4 regions of the Pantoea trifolii genome follow, and region 3 is predicted to be linked to each of the others. Evidence: predicted binding sites of a transcription regulator. Region 3 holds the regulator's gene; each other region holds the start of a gene.
What was found. Region 3 encodes CRP, which controls carbon source genes, mostly activating them, when cyclic AMP is high. Its sites were predicted from a motif close to ATGTGANNNNNNTCACAT; they were not measured.

Region 1: the regulator CRP is predicted to act here: its motif matches at 3,658-3,675, upstream of focA (formate transporter FocA).
Region 2: the regulator CRP is predicted to act here: its motif matches at 3,553-3,570, upstream of NQH49_RS10075 (glycoside-pentoside-hexuronide (GPH):cation symporter).
Region 4: the regulator CRP is predicted to act here: its motif matches at 2,237-2,254, upstream of NQH49_RS09775 (sugar transporter).

Annotation. Positions count from the first base shown of each region.
Region 1 is NZ_JANIET010000001.1:1,485,925-1,491,356, forward strand. It holds gene pflA (pyruvate formate lyase 1-activating protein) at 1-224, opposite strand, end outside; gene pflB (formate C-acetyltransferase) at 389-2,671, opposite strand; gene focA (formate transporter FocA) at 2,741-3,601, opposite strand; gene ycaO (30S ribosomal protein S12 methylthiotransferase accessory factor YcaO) at 3,959-5,432, opposite strand, start outside.
Region 2 is NZ_JANIET010000001.1:2,168,279-2,173,710, reverse strand. It holds gene NQH49_RS10080 (glycoside hydrolase family 31 protein) at 27-2,063, opposite strand; gene NQH49_RS10075 (glycoside-pentoside-hexuronide (GPH):cation symporter) at 2,060-3,439, opposite strand; gene tpx (thiol peroxidase) at 3,725-4,228, opposite strand; gene ycjG (L-Ala-D/L-Glu epimerase) at 4,383-5,369, shown strand; gene mpaA (murein tripeptide amidase MpaA) at 5,338-5,432, opposite strand, start outside.
Region 3 is NZ_JANIET010000001.1:3,837,555-3,842,986, forward strand. It holds gene NQH49_RS17890 (hydrolase) at 1-736, shown strand, start outside; gene NQH49_RS17895 (YheU family protein) at 739-957, shown strand; gene NQH49_RS17900 (phosphoribulokinase) at 1,019-1,888, shown strand; gene NQH49_RS17905 (OsmC family protein) at 1,940-2,344, opposite strand; gene crp (cAMP-activated global transcriptional regulator CRP) at 2,649-3,281, shown strand; gene NQH49_RS17915 (YccS/YhfK family putative transporter) at 3,340-5,418, shown strand; gene argD (bifunctional acetylornithine/succinyldiaminopimelate transaminase) at 5,415-5,432, opposite strand, start outside.
Region 4 is NZ_JANIET010000001.1:2,098,365-2,103,796, reverse strand. It holds gene NQH49_RS09785 (TetR/AcrR family transcriptional regulator) at 1-364, opposite strand, end outside; gene bhsA (multiple stress resistance protein BhsA) at 660-917, shown strand; gene NQH49_RS09775 (sugar transporter) at 1,001-2,185, opposite strand; gene NQH49_RS09770 (hypothetical protein) at 2,551-2,808, opposite strand; gene NQH49_RS09765 (multidrug efflux MFS transporter YnfM/SxtP(Kp)) at 2,977-4,233, opposite strand; gene NQH49_RS09760 (LysR family transcriptional regulator) at 4,328-5,224, shown strand; gene mlc (sugar metabolism global transcriptional regulator Mlc) at 5,359-5,432, shown strand, end outside.

The sequences.
Region 1 (5,432 bases), 2.4 Mb from region 3:
GTAACGCCGCCACCAGATGCATTCATGAAGTGACGATATGAGAGCGCATCCTTCATCAACTCTTCGACGGTAACTTCTTTACCGCCATGCGTGTCCCATGTATCGCGGTTATGGCAATACAGGCAGCGCATTAGACAGCCCTGAAAAAAGGTGATGAAACGGATGCCTGGGCCGTCAACGGTGCCGCAGGATTCAAAGGAGTGGATACGACCGATGGTTGACATTGCGATGGATTCTCCAGGTGAGCCTGAACATCAGGCAGCACAATCTATGTCGTGCTCTAACAGTGAAAGTCGATTTTGCCAGGTAGCCAGCACCAGCAAGCTGGCAAAACGGACTTGTGGAGAAAAGGCTCCCGCAGGAGCCTTTTAATCTCAGCAAAGTGCTCTTACAACGACTGAGTGAAGGTACGGGTAATTACATCTTTCTGCTGCTCTTTGGTGAGCGAGTTGAAGCGAACAGCATAACCGGATACGCGAATGGTCAACTGTGGATACTTCTCAGGATGCTCCATCGCATCCAGCAGCATCTCACGGTTCATCACGTTAACGTTCAGATGCTGACCGCCCTCAATGTTAGCTTCATGGTGGAAATATCCATCCATCAAGCCAGCAAGGTTAGTTTTACGCACGTTATCATCTTTACCCAGCGCATTTGGCACGATGGAGAAGGTATAAGAGATACCGTCTTTAGCGTAAGCGAAGGGCAGTTTCGCGACAGAGGTCAGTGAAGCCACCGCACCTTTCTGGTCACGGCCGTGCATTGGGTTAGCACCCGGCCCGAATGGCGCACCCGCACGACGTCCGTCAGGCGTATTACCGGTTTTCTTACCATAAACCACGTTAGAGGTAATGGTCAGCACTGACTGTGTCGGCACCGCATTGCGGTAGGTTTGCAGTTTCTGAATTTTCTTCATGAAACGTTCAACCAGATCGCACGCCATGTCATCAACGCGAGAGTCATTGTTACCAAACTGCGGATATTCCCCTTCAATTTCGAAGTCCACCGCTAAACCATCTTCATCACGGATGGTTTTCACTTTGGCGTATTTGATAGCAGAAAGTGAGTCAGCCGCAACAGACAGACCCGCGATACCACATGCCATGGTGCGATAAACGTCACGGTCGTGCAGCGCCATCAGTGAAGCTTCGTAGCTGTACTTATCGTGCATGTAGTGAATGATGTTCAGGGAGGTGACGTACTGCTTCGCCAGCCAATCCATGAAGTGATCCAGACGCTCCATCACGATGTCAAAATTAAGAATCTCGTCAGTGATTGGCGCTTCTTTCGGGCCTACCTGCATTTTCAGTTTTTCATCAACGCCACCGTTGATTGCATACAGCAGGGTTTTTGCCAGGTTGGCACGCGCACCGAAGAACTGCATCTGCTTACCGACAATCATTGGGCTAACGCAGCAGGCGATAGCATAGTCATCGTTGTCGAAGTCAGGGCGCATCAGGTCGTCATTCTCATATTGCAATGAGGACGTATCGATAGAAACTTTTGCGGCGTATTTCTTGAAGTTAACCGGCAGTTTTTCTGACCACAGGATGGTCATATTTGGCTCCGGAGATGGTCCCATGGTGTAAAGCGTATTCAGGAAACGGAAGGTGCTTTTGGTCACCAGAGTACGGCCATCGACGCCCATACCCGCTAATGATTCTGTTGCCCAGATTGGATCACCGGAGAACAGCTCATCGTATTCAGGCGTACGCAGGAAGCGCACCATACGCAATTTCATTACCAGATGGTCAATCAGTTCCTGTGCGTCTTCTTCAATCAGTTTCCCGGCCTGAATATCGCGTTCGATATACACATCAAGGAAGGTGGATACGCGACCGAAGGACATCGCCGCACCATTCTGTGATTTCACCGCCGCGAGATAGCCATAGTAAGTCCACTGTACGGCTTCTTGTGCATTGGTCGCGGGCAGTGAGATATCTGAACCATACTTCGCAGCCATCTCTTTGATCTGACCTAGCGCACGGTGCTGTTCAGAGATCTCTTCACGCAGGCGAATGGTGGCTTCGAGGTCAACGCCATTCTCCATATCGCTCTGCAGAGAATTAAACTGTGCAACCTTGTCTTTCATCAGGTAATCGATGCCGTACAGCGCGACGCGGCGATAGTCACCAATGATACGACCGCGGCCATAGGCATCAGGCAAACCTGTCAGTACGCCTGATTTACGGCAGCGCATGATGTCTGGGGTATAAACATCGAATACGCCCTGGTTATGAGTTTTACGGTAATCAGTGAAGACCTTTTTCAGCGCGGGATCGAGTTCGCGGCCATAAACCTTGCAAGAGCCCTCAACCATTTTGATGCCGCCAAACGGAATGATGGCACGTTTCAGAGGCGCTTCAGTTTGCAGACCGACAATTTTTTCCAGAGATTTGCTGATGTAGCCGGCGTCGTGAGAGGTGATGGTTGAAGCCAAATCGGTGTCAAAATCCACCGGCGCGTGAGTGCGGTTCTCGATTTTAATACCTTCAAGCACGCTATCCCACAGCTTAGTAGTGGCCGGCGTCGCGCCCGCGAGGAAGGATTCGTCGCCTTCATACGGTGTATAGTTTTTCTGGATAAAGTCACGGACGTTGACGCTGTTCTGCCATTCGCCGGCGCTAAATCCTTCCCAGGCTAACGCCATTTTTTCATTCAGTTCGGACATGATATACCTGCCTTATTTAGGGAGACTTTGACGTATGGCGCGCTGCTTCAGCACGCCCGTACCAATTCATTAATGCACCGGCTCATCGCCACGCAGATAGATTACCCAGTAGGTCAAACCGACTAATAATCCGCCGCCAATAATGTTGCCGATGGTTACGGGAATAAGGTTGTTAAGAATAAAATCGCTAACGCTGAGTGATGGAAACTGTGCTGCGCTTGCCCCCGCCATTTGCCAGAATTCCGGGCTGGCAAAGTCACGGATAACAATGGCCATCGGAATCAGGAACATGTTTGCGATGCTATGTTCAAAGCCGCAGGCAACAAACATCGCTACCGGTAAAATCATCGCAAACATTTTATCCATCAGGCTGCGGCCGGAGTAACTCATCCATACCGCCAGGCAAACCATTAAATTGGCGAGCGTGCCGAGACTGACGGCTTCGATAAAGGTGTGATGCATCTTGTGGTCAGCGGTTTGCAGAAGGTTTAAGCCCCAGGCACCATTCGCCACCATGTGTTCACCGGCTAACCAGATAAGTGCTACAAAGAACAGCGCGCCAAACAGATTACCAATGTAGACGGTCAACCAATGTCGACCGAGTTGCAGCCAGGTGATACGGCCGCTGGCTTTTGCCACCACGATCAGAACAGTTGAGGTGAACAGGTCCGCTCCGCACACGACCACTAACATTAAACCGAGTGAGAAACAGATACCGCCGATCAGTTTTGCTATGCCGTAGGGCATGGCTCCACTTCCGGTGGTCGCAGTGATATAGAAGACAAATGCGATAGAAATAAATACGCCAGCAGTAATGGCAAGGAAGAATGTGGTTAAAGGACGTTTAGTAGCTTTATATATGCCGGCCTCTTCTGCAACTTTCGCCATTGCCGCCGGTAATAATGAATTAAAAGGGTTGTCAGCTTTCACACTAACGCTCTCCAAAAATTGCCTGTAAAGATACTAACAAAGGAGTATAGGTCAGAAATTGATGTGGATCATATTTGACCGGAAGGTACCTGATAAGCGAAGCGAGTTGGCATGCATTTTTCAATTAACTAATTGAATTTATTAAAATAAATAATTTTTAATTTATGCAAAATAAGTTGAAGGCGACTGCAGTTGAGGGTCGATTTTGTTAAATATCATTAACGAATGAAGCATAATTGTTATTCAATAATACGCTTTAATCTCTTTGCATGTTCAATATAAAAAAATGGCACTGATTTTTTTCAGTGCCATTTAGCAATACGCTAATGTCTATAAATAAGAATTAAAGCGTTAAGGCTATTTTTGTGCCCAGTAACGACGTTTAGCTGTCTGCAATTTTTCATAGGCAGCGAGTAATGATTGATGCGCAGGGAATGCTTTCAGGTCCAGATCGACCGCTTGCAATCCATAGAAAGGCGCTTCACCACTGATAGCCGCTGAAGCAGCCTCAACTGCCGCCTGGCCATACATACGGATAAAGGCACGATGATATTGAAGCGGATCGCGTTCCTCTTCCATTGCCAGCAGCAGCAATGTTTGCAGGCAGCGGTAGTAGTTAGCGCGTTCTTCGCTGAAGATGGACTGGTTGAATTCCATCGTCCATTCAGTCCAGATCAGAGCCTGATCCAGGTCGCCACCTGCCAGCGCTAGCATCGCTTTCAGCTCGCCGATACGCAGTGTGTACCAGCCATTGTCTTTACCCGATGCCAGACCCAGCAGTTCGCGCACGCGAGTAAAGTCATCATGACCTTCCTCGTCCAGTTGCACGATCAGCTCGAGATAAGCTTCAGGTTCCCATTGGCTTTTCGGCAGCGCCAGCAGCGTTTCGCGCAGTGGTGCACCCATGCTGTTATTCGCCAGCAGTAGGTCTTCCGCTGGATAAATATCAGACATACCAGGCACGATAATGCGGCAAGCGTAAACGCTCAGATGTTCATAGTCAGCGATATAGACTTCTTTATCTTCCGCACGGAAGATCGCCATCAGCGTATCAAACTCTTCGTGCGTGGTACCCGCAAAGCTCCAGTCGACGAAAGGATAGTCAGCATCGTCTTTGAACATATCCCATGAAATCAGACCGCTTGAATCGATGAAATGCGTTTCCAGGTTAGCGTGTTCCGCCACTTCTTCATCATCAAACGTTGGCGGAGTGAACACGTCGAGATCTTTCAGACCGCGGCCCTGCAGCAGTTCAGTAACGGTACGCTCAAGTGCGACGCCAAAGTCCGGATGTGCACCAAACGAAGCGAAACAGGTACCATTTGCTGGATTGAACAGCACAACGCAGATAACCGGGTATTTGCCGCCGAGTGAAGCATCGTAGGAGAAGATTGGGAAACCTTCAGCTTCCAGACGTTCAATCGCTTCAATTACGCCAGGATAACGCTGCATCACCTCTGCTGGAATTTCTGGCAGGCTGATGGATTCGGCGATGATGCGATTCTTGATATGGCGCTCAAAAACCTCAGACAGGCCCTGTACGCGCGCTTCATTCGCGGTGTTACCGGCTGACATACCATTCGATACGTACAGATTTCCGATGATGTTCATCGGGATATAAACCGTTTGCTGGTCAGATTGGCGGGTAAATGGCAGGCCACAAATACCGCGCTCATCATTGCCGGATTGCAGATCAATCAGCTCTGAAGCACCCAGGCTCTCTTCAGGATCATAAAATTTGCGGAGGCGCGCATCCAGAATGCCTTCTGGCAGGCTGTCGTCCTCGGTGAGCGGGAACCACTTTTCATTCGGATAGTGAACAAAATCACCA
Region 2 (5,432 bases), 1.7 Mb from region 3:
GCGATCCTACGTTTATTTAGCTGGTTTTAGCCGGGTGCGCGAATATCTACCTGACTTCCTTCCCGCTTAAACACCGGAATTTCACTCAATGGCGCGACGATGTTGATGCGTTGCCCGCCTTGATAGCACTCGCCGTTACGTGCAATCCATTGCTCGCCAGCAGGTAACCACACTTCACGTTCACGCTGCCCGGCGTGCAGCACCGGCGCCACCAGCAGGTCACGGCCCAGCAGATACTGGTCTTCCACTTGCCAGCTCTCTGGCTGCTGCGGGTAGTGATAGAACAGCGGGCGCATCACCGGATCGCCCAGCTCATGCGCTTCGCGCATCAGGCCATCAACATAAGGGCGAATCTGCTCACGTTGCAGCAGGCAGCTTTTCATCAGCGCGTAATTCTCCTCACCGTAACTCCAAACCTCATTTGGTGAGCCGCTGTTGCACTGCGCAATGCCGTCGCGCCAGGCTTCTTCAGGAGCAATTTGCGGCTCGCGGTAACCGTGTAAACGCATCACCGGACAGAATACCGCCCACTGGAACCAACGGATCAACAGTTCATGAAACGCCGGATCATGAATGTTCCCGCCCTGAAAACCGCCGATGTCGGTGGTCCACCAAGGAATTCCCGCCATCGCCATGTTTAGCCCGGCAGTGAACTGATTGCGTAAAGCATGGAACGAGGAGTGAACGTCGCCCGACCAGGCAAGCACGCCGTAACGCTGGCTGCCCGCCCAGGCGCAGCGCACCAGATTGACGATCTCGCTCTCGCCCTGTTGCTGCAGACCTTCATAAAATCCGCGGGCAAACAGTTGCGGATAGATATTGCCCACTTCCTGAACCGGACCGAGATGATAGCGGTAGTTATCAAAATCGTACGCGCGATATTCCGGTTCCGCTTCATCGAGCCAGAAGGTGCGAATGCCGTGGTCATAATAGTTGCGCTTAACTTCCTGCCAGACGAACTCGCGGGCGGCGGGATGCGTGGCGTCGAAAAAGGTGGTGTTGCCCATAAAATCGAGATTCACCGATACGCCGCGCTCACTGTTGACCAGCAAGCCTTTGGATTTCATCAGACGATAGTAATCACTGCGGCTGTCCACCGTGGGCCACACCGACACCATGGTTTCGATGCCCATCTCCTTCAGTTCCTGCACCATGGCGCGCGGATCCGGCCAGTCCCGCGCATCGAAACACCAGGTTCCCTGATTTGGCCAGTGAAAAAAGTCGATGACAATTACCGAGAGCGGCAGATGCAGGCGGCGATATTCGCGCGCTACTTCTAATACTTCCTGCTGAGTGCGATAGCGCAGTTTGCATTGCCAGAAGCCGGTAGCAAAGCTGGGCATCATCGGTGCTGTGCCGGTGGCGCGGCCATATTGACGCACGATCTCAGCCGGTGTGTCGCCTGCAGTGATCCAGTAATCCATCTGATCGGTAACTTCGGCCTGCCAGCGTGTGCCGTTTTTACCAAAAGTCACTTCGCCGATGGCCGGGTTATGCCACAGCAAACCGTAGCCGAGATTGGATACCATAAACGGCACGCTGGCCTGCGAGTTGCGTTGCGCAAGCTCCAGCGTGCAGCCTTTCAGATCGAGACAATCCTGCTGATACTGGCCCATGCCATAAATTTTCTCCTCCGCTCGCGCCTCAAAGCGCACGCTGAGCTGATATTTCCCTCCCGGAATCGGTCGAAAGGCGCGCGCATCCAGCTTCAGCGCGCTGATGTATTTGTCCTGACTCTTTTCGCTGGCGCCGATGCCCACGGTGCTGCGCTGACGCCAGAACTCTTCCAGCAGCAGTTCTCCGTACTGATTGTAAAAAGCCAGTTGGCCGCGAATATTCAACGTGGCGGTGATATTCCCGTTGCACAGGCTGAGGGATTCATGCTCCTGCTTGATCTCCACCTCGCAAGCCGCAGGCGATAACAACGCCCAGTCATGGTCGATCAGTTCAGGCTGACAGGTGGCTCGTACTCGCAGGCTATGCGCGCCCCAGGGTTCGATAACCAGGGTCTGACGGTCAAATGTCCAGATAATACGCTGCGATTCGGCGCGTAATTCACTCATGACAACTCCTGTGGTTGTAAAAGGGTGGAAGCCGTTGCAGCCGGTTGGGCTGACACTTTGTTCTGATTGATGGTGCGCATGGTGACATCGTTAAGTTTGTAGCCGCGCATCGCCAGTGCGCTTAACAGCGACAGCAGGCCGGGAACCACCGAAAACAGCGCGACGATGGCCATCATGGCGGCGGGTTGCTGAAGCGGTGCCTGAGCAACGTAACCGCTCAGACCCAGCGTCCAGCCGACAATTGCGCCGCTAACCGCCATGCCCATTTTCAATACGGCGAGCAGCGTGGAGAAGACGGTGCCATCGAGGCGCTTGCCCTGACGATATTCACCGTAATCCACTACGTCAGCCATCATCACCCACATCAGCGTGGTCGTGACCTGATAGAAGCTCGAGACGATGAACGTCATGCCGACTAACAGCGCCAGCGATCCCGGCAGGAACACGATACTGATACTCAACACGCCGGCAGTGATGGCGCTGAGGGTAAAGGCGGTGATCTTGTTTAGGCGCCGCGTTAGCAGTTTTGCCAGCACGCTACCAACGCTCTTGCCGACGATATGCGCGGCCAGCAGCCACATGAAGAGGCTGGCATTACCCAGAAAATAGGTGACGTAGTACATCATCGCGCCGAGTCTAACCACGCCGAACGAGATATTGCAGAACACCAGCAATGCGACCACGCGCCACTGATCGTTACGCAGTAAATCGCGTAAATCGGCGAGAAAGTTGCCGTGGTTGGCGGGCGCATTGATACGTTCGCGGGTGTTGAGGAAGCAGATAAAGAACAGCAAGGTTGCCAGCGTCGCCATAATCGACATCGCCGCGAAGTAACCGTCCAGTTTGTTACCGCCGCCCAGCCAGGTGGCGAGGGGGATCATCAGGAAAGTGGACATTGCGCCGCCCAGCGTGGCAAGGAAGAAACGCCATGATTGCAGGGAGATGCGCTGATTATCATCGGCAGTGATAATCGCCCCCATCGAGCAGTAAGGAATATTGATGGCGGTATACATCAGCATCATCAGGCTGTAAGTCACGGCGGCGTAAATCATCTTTCCGATGAGCGACAGGCTTTCCGGCACCGCATAAATCAGCATACAACTGACGCCGAACGGTACCGCGAGCATCAATAGCCAGGGACGGAATTTGCCCCAGCGTGAACGGGTTCGGTCAGCCACCATCCCCATCGCCGGATCGATCACCGCATCGGCGACGCGCGCCAGTAAAAACAGCGTGCCGACAAAGATCGCGGGCAGGCCCACCACATCGGTGTAGTAAAAGGTGAGAAAAATAATAACGTTATCAATGGCGATATGGCTGGCCATATCGCCGAGGCCGTAACTGAACTTTTCTTTAATGGATAAGCTTGCTTGCATAAAGATTCCCGCCTGTCTTTGAATCGCTTAAGGGCAATTGACGCTTAGTTATAGGTAGCGAAGCGGACGGGAACAATTGCGGGATCTGTTACGGGTTTTATGTTTTTTGATTAATGTGATACGGGTAACAAGAATCACAGTAAAAATGCAACAGGGCAGGACGAAGTGCTACGTATCACGATAAATCAATGGGTTGAATAGGGATCTGAGTTGAAGGCGGGCATAAAAAAGCACCGAAGAATTAATCATTCGGTGCTTCTGTTTCGCCTTAACAGCGGACTAACGTTACTTCAGCGCAGCCAGCGCCGCATCGTAGTTTGGCTCTTCGGTGATTTCATTCACCAGCTCGCTGTAAATCACTTTATCGTTTTCATCCAGCACCACCACGGCACGCGCGGTCAGGCCTTTCAGCGGGCCATCCGCAATCGCCACGCCATAGTTTTCTTTGAACTCAGCGCCACGCAGAGAAGAGAGCGTGATCACGTTGTTGACGTTCTCAGCGCCACAGAAGCGTGACTGAGCAAAAGGCAGGTCGGAAGAGATGCACAGCACGACCGTGTTGTCTGCTTCACCTGAACGCTCGTTAAACTTACGCACCGAAGCCGCACACACGCCAGTATCAATGCTTGGGAAAATGTTCAGAACTTTGCGTTTGCCTGCATAATTAGCCAGGGATACGTCAGCAAGATCTTTGGCGACCAGGCTGAAAGGTTTAGCTTGCTCGCCAACTTGTGGGAACTGGCCTGCAATCGGCACCGGATTGCCCTGAAAGTGAACAGTCTGAGACATGCGATTTCCTTTTTTAACGATGAAATATCTGACTTTTGGAACGTCAGAACAGGTATAGCGCTTGTTTATGACATAATTTTTAAGGGTTTACGAGCGCATTTCCTGGCGATAATCGAGCCGGCTCGCATTTAAGCGACGGATTTAAGGAGAAATAATGAGAACAGTGAAGAGTTATCCGGAAGCCTGGCCGTTACATTCGCCGTTTGTTATTTCACGCGGCAGTCGCACCGAGGCGCATGTTGTGGTGGTGGAGATCGAGCAGGATGGCGTTAAAGGCGTCGGGGAAGCGACGCCGTACGCGCGCTACGGTGAAAGCGAGGCGTCGGTGCTCAAGCAGATCGCCTCGCAGTTTAGTGCGTTGCAAAGTGGGATGACACGTGAAGCGCTGCAACAGGCGTTACCGGCGGGCGCGGCACGTAACGCCATCGACTGCGCACTGTGGGATTTAGCGCGACAGCAGCAGGGCAAAAGTCTGGTGCAATTGTGCGCGGTGCAACTGGCCGACGAGATTGTCACCGCACATACCATCAGCATCGATACGCCAGATGCGATGGCCAGCAGCGCGCAGGCGTTGTGGCAACATGGCGCGCGTTTATTGAAAATCAAAATGGACGATCACCTTATTAGCGAACGTTTAGTGGCGATACGCAGCGCGGTACCGGACGCGACTTTGATTGTCGATGCCAACGAATCCTGGCATGCCGAAGGCCTGGCGGCACGCTGTCAGCTGCTGGCCGATCTCAATGTCGCGATGCTGGAACAGCCGCTGCCGGCCGCAGAAGACAGCGCGCTGGGCAACTTTATCCATCCGCTGCCAATCTGCGCCGATGAAAGCTGCCACACGCGTGAAAGCCTGCCGCAGCTGAAAGGGCGCTATGAGATGGTGAATATCAAGCTGGATAAAACCGGTGGATTAACCGAAGCGTTAGCGCTGGCAGAGGCGGCGCAGCAACAGGGATTCGCCATTATGCTCGGCTGCATGCTCTGCACCTCACGGGCGATTCGTGCGGCATTACCGCTGACGGCGCGCGCGACGTTCGCGGATCTCGACGGTCCAACCTGGCTTGCGGCCGATGTAGAACCGTCGCTGCACTTCTCTCACGGCGTACTTAAGCCGCTGGCTGCCAGCGCAGCAGATTGATCATCGCTTCCAGATAGACTTCGGTGGCTTCGTCCACCGAAATCGGCGGCATCTCGGCGGTAA
Region 3 (5,432 bases):
GATGCAGGCGTGTCAGGCGCGCGGCTGGCTGGCGGTGGTGATGCACTTTCGCGGCTGCAGCGGCGAGCCTAATCGCTTGAAGCGCATCTATCACTCCGGTGAAACCGAAGATGCCACCTACTTCCTTAACTGGCTGCAGCGTGAATGGGGCAGCGTGCCGACCGCTGCAGTCGGCGTTTCGCTGGGCGGCAACATGCTCGCTTGCCTGCTGGGTCAGCAAGGTCACGATGTGCCGATTGATGCCGGCATCGCCATCTCAGCGCCACTGGCACTGGAACCGTGCAGCGGCAAATTGGATGTTGGCTTTTCGCGCTTCTATCAGCACTATTTGCTGACGCGGCTAAAAAAGAACGCTACGCGCAAACTGCACGCCTGGCCCGGCACGCTGCCGGTCGATCTCAGCCAGTTACGCGCTTTCCGCCGCTTACGCGAATTCGATGATGCCATAACGGCACGTGCGCACGGTTTTATTGACGCCAGCGACTATTATCAACAAGCCAGCGCGATGCCGCTGCTCACTGGCGTGCGTAAACCGCTGCTGATCATTCATGCGCAAGATGATCCCTTTATGACTGATGCCGTGATCCCGCAACCTGACCAGCTGTCAGCCTCCATTCAGTATCAGCTGACGCAGCAAGGTGGCCACGTCGGCTTTGTCGGCGGCACCTTGCTTAAACCGAAAATGTGGCTGGAACAGCGCGTGCCCGACTGGCTCTCAACTTATCTGGATGTGTAATAGTGATTATTCCCTGGCAACAACTCGAAGCGGAGACGCTGGAAAATCTGATTGAAACCTTCGTGTTACGCGAAGGCACCGATTACGGCGAGCAGGAACGCAGTTTGCTGCAAAAAGTCGCCGACGTGCGCCGCCAGCTGGAGCGCGGCGACGTGGTGCTGGTGTGGTCGGAACTGCATGAATCGATCAATATTATGCCGAAGGGTGAATTTCGCGGCTGATGCACCCCGCGGCAATTCGTGGTAACAATGCTCATCGCCGGACTTCACAGGGAGCTCTGTTATGTCAGCCAGGCATCCAATTATTGCCGTCACCGGTTCCAGCGGCGCCGGAACCACCACCACCAGCCTCGCCTTCCGTAAGATTTTCCAGCAGCTGAACCTGCATGCGGCGGAACTCGAGGGCGACAGTTTCCATCGCTTCACGCGTCCGGAAATGGACATGGCGATCCGCAAAGCACGCGATCTCGGTCGCCACATCAGCTACTTCGGCCCGGAAGCCAATGATTTCGGTCTACTGGAGCAGACGTTCAAACATTACGGTCAAACCGGCCTCGGCGAATCACGCAAATATCTGCACACCTACGATGAAGCGGTGCCGTGGAATCAGGTACCGGGCACTTTCACGCCGTGGCAGCCGCTACCAGAAAACACCGATGTGCTGTTTTATGAAGGCTTGCACGGCGGCGTGGTCACGCAGCAGCAAAATGTGGCGGAGCATGTCGATCTGCTGGTTGGCGTGGTGCCGATTGTTAACCTTGAGTGGATTCAGAAGCTAGTGCGTGACACCGGCGAGCGCGGCCATTCACGCGAAGCAGTAATGGATTCGGTGGTACGTTCGATGGAGGATTACATTAACTTCATCACGCCGCAGTTCTCGCGCACCCACATTAACTTCCAGCGCGTGCCGACCGTTGATACCTCAAACCCGTTTGCCGCCCGCGAAATTCCCTCGCTCGACGAAAGCTTCGTGGTGATTCATTTCCGTGGCCTGGAAGGCATCGCGTTCCCCTATCTGCTGGCGATGATTCAGGGATCGTTTATTTCCCACATCAATACGCTGGTGGTGCCGGGCGGCAAAATGGGATTGGCGATGGAGCTGATTATGCTGCCGCTGGTACAGCGACTGATTGAAGGGAAGCGGATTGAATAGGTTTGGTGCGGGCGGTGAAAAGGGAGGCATGAATGCCTCCCCTTCGACCGATTACAACTCGACAACCTCATAGCTGTGGGTAATTTCCACGCCTTTACCCAGCATGATCGCCACCGAGCAATATTTTTCCGCCGACAGATCAACCGCGCGCGCAACCGCTTTATCGCTCAATGCTTTGCCGCTGACAATAAAATGCAGGTTGATAGTGGTAAAAATGCGTGGCGCTTCTTCACGGCGTTCTGAGGTGAGTTTCACTTCGCAATCGGCCACATCGCTGCGCCCTTTTTGCAGGATCGAAACCACATCAATGGCGCTACAGCCGCCTGCGGCCATCAGCACCATCTCCATTGGACTTGGCGCTTTGTCACCGGAATTACCGTCCATTAATACCTGATGGCCAGATGAGGATTCTCCGAGAAAGGTAAGACCTTCCACCCATTTCACTCGTGCCTGCATTATTCTCTCTCCTGAAGCGGCGGTTTTGCCGCCAGAGTACGCTTTCACCTGACAAACAGCAATCCAGAGTAATCCCCCTTGTGCTGAAGCGAGACAACACAAGACAGCTCGCAAAAGCTGTGCTACAAACAGTGCTGAAAATATTTTCGTCATCACAGACGAAGGCCGGAAGAATCAAAAGCGTAGCTTAAGAGTCCACCCGGAATAATTTTTCCTTTACTGGAAACGCTCGACGATTAAACCGCCTGACAGGGAAAAATGCCCCCTGTGTTTTGGGCACGATTACAACAGAGGATAATAGCGAATGGTTCTCGGCAAACCGCAAACAGACCCTACACTCGAATGGTTCCTGTCCCATTGCCATATTCACAAATATCCATCCAAAAGCACGCTCATCCATCAGGGTGAGAAAGCGGAAACGCTGTACTACATCGTAAAAGGTTCCGTAGCGGTACTGATTAAAGATGAAGAAGGCAAAGAGATGATTCTCTCCTACCTCAATCAGGGAGATTTCATCGGCGAACTCGGTCTTTTCGAAGAAGGCCAGGAACGTAGTGCCTGGGTACGTGCGAAGTCTGCCTGCGAAGTGGCTGAAATTTCATACAAAAAATTCCGTCAGCTGATTCAGGTAAACCCGGATATTTTAATGCGACTTTCGTCGCAAATGGCGCGTCGTCTGCAAGTCACATCTGAGAAAGTGGGCAACCTTGCCTTCCTCGATGTCACCGGACGTATCGCGCAAACGCTGCTAAATCTGGCCAAACAACCAGATGCGATGACTCACCCAGACGGGATGCAAATCAAAATCACCCGTCAGGAGATTGGTCAGATCGTGGGCTGCTCACGCGAAACCGTGGGTCGTATCCTGAAAATGCTGGAAGATCAGAACCTGATCTCCGCACACGGTAAAACCATCGTCGTTTACGGCACCCGCTAATTTCTTCTCACCCACGGCGTGATGGCAACATCGCGCCGTTTCTATTTGCGATGAGCTGATGTGGCGTCGAATCATCTATCATCCCGAAGTTAACTACGCGCTGCGGCAAACGCTGGTGCTGTGCCTGCCTGTGGCTCTCGGCTGGCTGTTTGGCGATCTGCAAAAAGGTCTGCTGTTCTCATTAGTGCCGGCCTGCTGCAACATGGCGGGTCTGGATACGCCGCACAAACGCTTCTTCAAACGCCTGATTGTGGGGGGTTCGCTGTTTGCCACCGGCAGTTTCCTGATGCAAATCCTCACCGCTTATCAGGTTCCGCTGCCGCTGATTTTGCTGGCGTTGCCGCTGCTGATTGGCGTGACCGGCGAAATCGGCCCGCTGCATGCACGATTGCTGCCCGCGACTTTGATTGCCGCTATTTTCACGCTCAGCCTGGTTGGACGCATGCCGATGTGGGTGCCGCCGCTGCTCTACATTGGCGGCACGCTATGGTACGGCTTATTCAACTGGTTCTGGTTCTGGCTGTGGAAAGAGCAGCCGATGCGCGAGTCGCTCAGCCTGCTGTTCCGCGAGCTGGCGGATTACTGCGATGCCAAATACACCTTACTGACGCAGCTGACCGATCCGGAAAAAGCGCTGCCACCGTTGCTGGCACGTCAGCAAAAGGCGGTCGATCTCATCACCACCTGCTACCAGCAAATGCATATGCTGTCGGCCAGTCGCGATAACAGCCACAAACGCCTGACGCGCGCTTTCCAGGTGGCGCTGGATTTACAGGAACACATCTCGGTGAGTTTGCATCAGCCGGAAGAGGTGCAGAAGCTGGTTGAAGAGAGCCACGCCGAAGCGGTGATTCGCTGGAACGCCAAAATCATCTCGGCGCGACTGCGCGTGCTGGCGGATGCAATTCTCTACCATCAGCTGCCAGACCGTTTTCATATGGAGAAACAGCTCGGCGCGTTGGAGAAAATTGCGCGCCAGCATCCGGATAACCCGGTCGGCAACTTCTGCCTGTATCACTTCAGCCGCATCGCCCGCGTGTTGCGTACGCAGAAGCCGCTCTACACGCGTGACCTGATGGCCGATCGCCAGCGCCGTTTGCCGCTGTTACCCGCGCTGCGCAGTTATCTGTCATTCAAATCCACCGCGTTACGCACCGCGGCACGCTTTGCCGTGATGCTGATGTTTGGCAGCGCGCTGGCGCTGTTCTTCAACATTCCCAAACCTTACTGGATTCTGATGACCATCATGTTCGTCAGCCAGAACGGTTACAGCGCGACGCGCGTGCGCATCCAGCACCGTGCGCTGGGCACTTTTGCCGGATTGCTGATCGCCGCCGCGTCGCTCCAGCTGGCGGTGCCGGAATCGATCACGCTGCTGTTTATGCTAGGGATCACGCTGGCGAGTTATCTGATCACGCGGAAATATTACGGCTGGTCGATGATTGGCTTCACCGTCACGGCGGTGTATTCGCTGCAGCTGCTGTCGCTCAACGGCGCACAGTTTCTGCTGCCGCGCATGATGGATACCTTGATGGGCTGTTTGATTGCCTTCGCCGGGATGATTTGGCTGTGGCCGCAGTGGCAAAGCGGACTGCTGCGCAAGAACGCGCACGATGCGCTGGAAGCCTATCAGGAAGCGCTGCGAATGCTGTTAGGCCCGGAACAGTCGCCGGAGAAACTGGCTTATCAGCGCATGAAGGTTAATCAGGCGCACAACGCGCTGTTCAACTCATTGAACCAGGCATCGAGCGAACCAGGCTTTAATCTGCAATACCTGAAAGATATGCGCATGTGGGTTACGCACAGTCAGTTCATCGTCGAGCATATTAACGCCATGACGATTCTGGCGCGTGAGCACACCATGTTGACGGCCAAGCTGGCGGAACGTTATCTGCAATCCTGTGAAATCGCGCTGCAGCGTTGTCAGCAGCGACTGGCGTATGATGGGCCGGGCAACGACAGCAATATTCTGGAAGCACCGGAGAATCTCAATGAAGGGCCGGTGACGATTGTCGAACAGCATGTGAAGCGGATTTTGCAGCACCTCAACGTGATGCACACCATCTCTTCGCTGGCGTGGAGCCAGCGACCGCATCATGGCCGCTGGCTCAAGGTGTTACGTCCGAAAGCGGATTAAGCGGCCAGCACCTT
Region 4 (5,432 bases), 1.7 Mb from region 3:
TACAAATGAAGAAACAGCCTGCTGGCTTATCACATTCAGTAAAGCACGCGGCGGTTGCCCGAAAATAGGCTTCAATTGCCGTTTTCACGTCTGATGCATCATCGTTCAGCACTGCGTTACGTTGTGCGCTGAAGGTTTCAATGTATCGCTGCATCGCCGCACGAAATAAACCCTCTTTATTCTCAAATTCAGCATAAAGGGTTGGGGCTTTCGCACCGGTAGCGTTAACCAAATCGGACAACGACGTGCCTTCATAACCATGCGCCCAGAACAACATCAATGCCTTGTCCAGGGCATCATTGCGGTCAAACACTTTCGGGCGACCGCGCGTTTTCCTGTTCACCACATCGATAACTTCAGTCATTGGGCACCTCAAAGCGTAGAAACACCCAATTAAATTACCGATCATTAAATAAATATGCAAGCGCAGCCCGGAATGAGCCTGTTCGTCTTTGCCCGTTTGTGCTTTTCGCTGGTCAAAGCACCCAAATGGGTAAGTTGAAAAGGGCTGGGAAGCCCATAATCACGCCACTTTCGATTAAAATAATGACCGTTAATAAAATGATTGACGAGCACGCCCTTTCGGCAGTAGCATTTAATTAACGGTTGTTAACTTAATCGCGACCGACCCTAATTCATCTGTTTAAGAGAGCAAAATTATGAAAAGCATCAAACTGACCCTGGCTGCTGTAGCATTGTCCTCAATCGCTTTTGGTAGCATGGCTGCAGACTTAGTAAACGAAGCGCCGCTAAATCAACAACAAATTGGTGTGGTTAGCGCATCAGGTAGCACCAACCTGACATCGCTGGAGAATCAGCTAGCGGAAAAGGCCAATGCTGCCGGAGCAAAGTCATTCCGCATCACTTCGACCTCTGGCAACAACAAGCTAAATGGCACAGCAGTAATTTATAACTAAGAGAGTTGATCGGAGTGCGATGAAGCATTCTGTAAGAAGTGAATAAAAGGCTTCAGAAGATAATCCTTCTGAAGCCTTTTTTCTTATCCGTTAGAACGCAGTTGAGGATAGCGGCGGAAGATAGCGATACACCAGAACAGTGCTCCAAGGCCAATAATGCCGCCGACGTTACCGACGTCCGACATTTGCATATGCAAACTGACCTGATTTCCCAGCAGCGCACCCGCGCCGATACCGATGTTGTAGATACCAGAGAACAGCGACATTGCGACGTCGGTAGCATCCGGCGCCAGCGCCAGCACGCGCACCTGCATCGCCAGACCAATCATCATCATTGCCATGCCCCAAACGATGCACAGCACGGTGATTGCAGCGGGACGCACTGCGGCAAACACCAGCAAGCCCATGCTTAAGGTGATCATCGCGATAGCAGCGATCAGCATCGCTGACGGGAATTTATTGCCCAGCGTACTGAACAGCACGCTGCCGATAATACCCGCCGATCCAAACAGCAATAAAAGCAGGGTAGTGAAATTGTCATCCGCATTAGCGACCACCTGCATAAAGGGTTCGATGTAGCTATAAGCGGTGTAATGCGCCGTCACCACCACGGTAACCAGAATGTACATGGCTACCAGCGCCGGACGGCGGAAGAGCATCGGTACGCTGCTCAATGAACCGGTATGCTCGCTCGGCAGACGCGGCAGGATGCGCATCAGCAAAATCAGCAACACCAATGCAGACAAACCGATCATGCCGAAGGTGGTACGCCAGCCAAGATATTGACCGACGATACGCCCAATCGGCACGCCCAGCACCATCGCCAGCGCGGTACCGGTTGCCAGCATACTTAACGCCTGAGTTTTCTTACCCGCAGGCGCCACGCGAATGGCCAGCGAAGCGGTAATTGACCAGAACACCGCGTGCGCCAAGGCAATACCGATGCGCGAGATAACCAGCGAAGTGAAATCCCATGCCACGGACGAGAGCACATGACTGGCGACAAACACGATGAACAGCACGGCTAACAGCAGCCGACGCTCAATATTGCGCGTTAACAGCATCAACGGCAGCGACAATAGTGCGACGACCCACGCATAGATGGTCAACATGATGCCAACATCGGCAGTCTTCATGTCATAGCTGGCAGCGATATCTGACAGCAAACCGACAGGCACGAATTCTGTGGTGTTAAAGACAAAAGCAGCAATAGCCAGCAATACAACGCGTAGCCAGGCCGTTTTACGGGAAACAGTAGTAGATTGCATGGAGTTCAAATCTGTCAGACGGCGAGTGAAAGGGCGAAAAGGCACCCCAGAAAGTGACCGAGGTCACAAATTCCCGCTATTGTGGAGCATTAATGAACGAAGGGAAACCGTTTGTCGGGCTTTTATTACTGATTATTTTTTATCTTGGGAGGCGTGGTTAATAGCCTGAGGTTATTACGCTTTCTGGCATCAAGCCGAGAATAATCAGGAATGGTGAAATGAGGGAAGAGGCGACTGGACCTGACGCCCTAATGAACGCCTTAAGGTCCAGTTATTATTACACGTAAAATTATAGTTATTTTGAAACGCCTCAGCGGTGCTTAACAAAACAGCGGGGTTACCCTACCACGCTCAAATCATGATTATCAGAGTCTCACCATGTGTTTTAGTGCCACGCTATTTTGAGTCGTCATGTTTTTTTTTACCCCAACCGGACAACAATGCTCGCAGCCCAGCGCGCTGGCATAAAATTTACGTGCTTGCTGGATGGCGGCATTTGGCGTGTAGAAAGTCCCAAGAAAACGGCGTGCCTCATCGGCGGGTAAGAACGGGCATCCCGTTGCATGTACTACATGGTTGTCGTTATAGCCGGCGTGCTTATCGACGTAATAATAGAGTCCCATCTAACGACCTCATTGCTGTGAAATAAAAAAAGTCTAACTATTGTTGGAATGGAATGAATTATAGCGACGAATAGCCATTTTGTTTTATCTGGGACTGTGGGATCGCCGTGTGGCGTCCACTTGAGATGAGAACGGGGCGTATTCGCCCCGTTTAACAGATGAAAGGTATTACAGTTTTCGGCACTGCAAACGCCAGCCAACCAGCAAAGCCATTAATAATAGCAGGCTAATGAATAGCGTTACGCCCATCCAGCCGTAGCTGTGCCAGAACACGCCGCCTAAAGTACCGGCCACGCTGGAACCGACGTAATAACTGAACAGATAAAGTGACGATGCCTGGCCTTTAGCACGACGCGCGCGCGGGCCAATCCAGCCGCTGGCAACCGAGTGTGCCGCAAAGAATCCGGCGGTGAACAGCATCATGCCGGGCAAAATCAGCCACAGCGAGTTAAACGCCGTCAGCAGCAATCCCGCCAGCATAATTGCAGTCGCGCCAATCATCACAGGACCGCGTCCAAAACGGCTGGTCATCGCGCCCGCTTTTGGTGAACTCCATGAACCGGTCAGATACACCACCGACAATAATCCAACCACCGCCTGACTCAGTGACCACGGCGCACTTAACAGGCGATACCCGATGTAGTTGAACAGCGTGACGAACGCGCCCATCAGCAGGAAGCCCTCCGCGAACAGCAGCGGCAAACCTTTATCGCGCCAGTGCAGACGGAAGTTGATCAATAAACTGCGCGGTCGCAGCGACGCCGGACGAAAATGTCGGGATGCAGGCAGAATTTTCCAGAACATCAGCGCACCCGCCAACGCGAAGCACCCAATGACGCCCACCGCAACGCGCCAGGAGAAGAAATCGGTCAGTACGCCAGTTAACAATCTTCCACTCATGCCACCAATCGAGTTACCGCTGATATACAGCCCCATGGAAAAGGCGATAACGCGTGGATGAATCTCTTCACTCAGATAGGTCATGCCAACGGCCGCAACGCCGCTCAGCGATAAGCCAATCAGCGCGCGCATCAGCAAAATGCCTTGCCAGCTACTCATGGTAGCGGAAATCAAAGTGCAGATGGCGGCGAGCAACAGTGCGGTAACCATCACCGATTTACGCCCAATGGCATCCGATAGCGGCCCGGTAAATAGCAATCCCAACGCCATTAAGCCGGTAGAGAGCGAGAGAGAAATACTGCTTTGCGCCGGAGAAACGCCAAACTGCTGCGATAGCACCGGCAGAATCGGCTGCACGCAATACAGTAAAGCGAAAGTGGCAAGACCGGCGGAGAACAACGCCAGCGTTACACGCATAAACTGCGGCGATCCGCGTTCAATCCACTCTGAAGGGGTTGCAGTTGAAGCAGGCTTTACGGACAACTCGTCTTCATCGAGTATCACTGCCTGGGAAGAGCGACTCACGGAACATCCTAGTTAGAACCATCATGGGGTTACTGTAGGAAAGGGTTAATAGGTTGTACAATATATTAATAATCTTAAATGAGACGTTTAAAATATGAATGTCGAATTGCGCCATCTACGCTATTTCATTGCCGTCGCTGAAGAGCTGCATTTTGGTCGTGCCGCGCAGCGCCTGAATATTTCACAACCGCCGTTGAGTCAGCAGATTCAGCAGCTGGAACAGGAAATTGGTGCGCAGCTGTTTACCCGCACCAACCGCAGCGTGCAGATCACGCCCGCTGGCGCGCTGTTTTTGCAGGATGCGCGTGCCATTTTGTTACAGGTCGAGCAGGCCGCCCGCCGCGCCGCACGCGTGCATAGCGGGCAGGAGGGCGAGTTGCGTATCGGCTTTACCTCCTCAGCGCCGTTTACCGGTCTGGTTTCTGACGCGCTGTACCAATTCCGCCAGCGTTGGCCAGAAGTGCACATTCAGATGCAGGAGAACAACACGCGGCAGCAACTTGCGCCACTTCATGACGACCGGCTCGATCTCGGTGTGATGCGCAATACGCCGCTGCCCAGCGATCTGCAGCACCGCGTGCTACTGCGGGAGCCGCTATGCGCGGTAGTGCATTGGGCGCATCCGCTGGCCGATGCAGAGTCGATTTCCATTCAGGCATTAGCTAACGAGCCATTTGTATTTTTCGATCCGCAAGGCGGCACCGCGTTGTACGGTGAAATTCTGGCGCTGCTGCATCGTTATCAAATCAAACCGTTTATTACTCAGGAAGTGGGCGAGGCGATGACTATTCTGGGGTTGGTGGCAACCGGTCTTGGCGTGTCAATTCTGCCGGCGTCGTTCCGCCGTGCACGTTTGGCCGATGTGGTGTGGATCCCTTTGCAGGAGAACGACGCGATTTCTGAGGTTTGGCTGGTCTGGTCGGCGACCCGAGAACCGACGGCACAAATGACCAACATGATGTCGCTGATGCTACAAAACGCGGAGAATTGAACCAGTTGGTGAAGCAGGACATAAACTTTATGTGCGATAAATCACATTTCTAATCAAATATTTGACGCTGCTGGTCAATCTGCATCACCATAGCTGCTGTTTATTTAGAAGCGCGAAAATAATGGGAGCAGGGCGTGAATCTGTACAGTCAACCTGGTCATATTGATCAGATAAAACAGACCAACGCAGGTGTGGTTTACCGACTGAT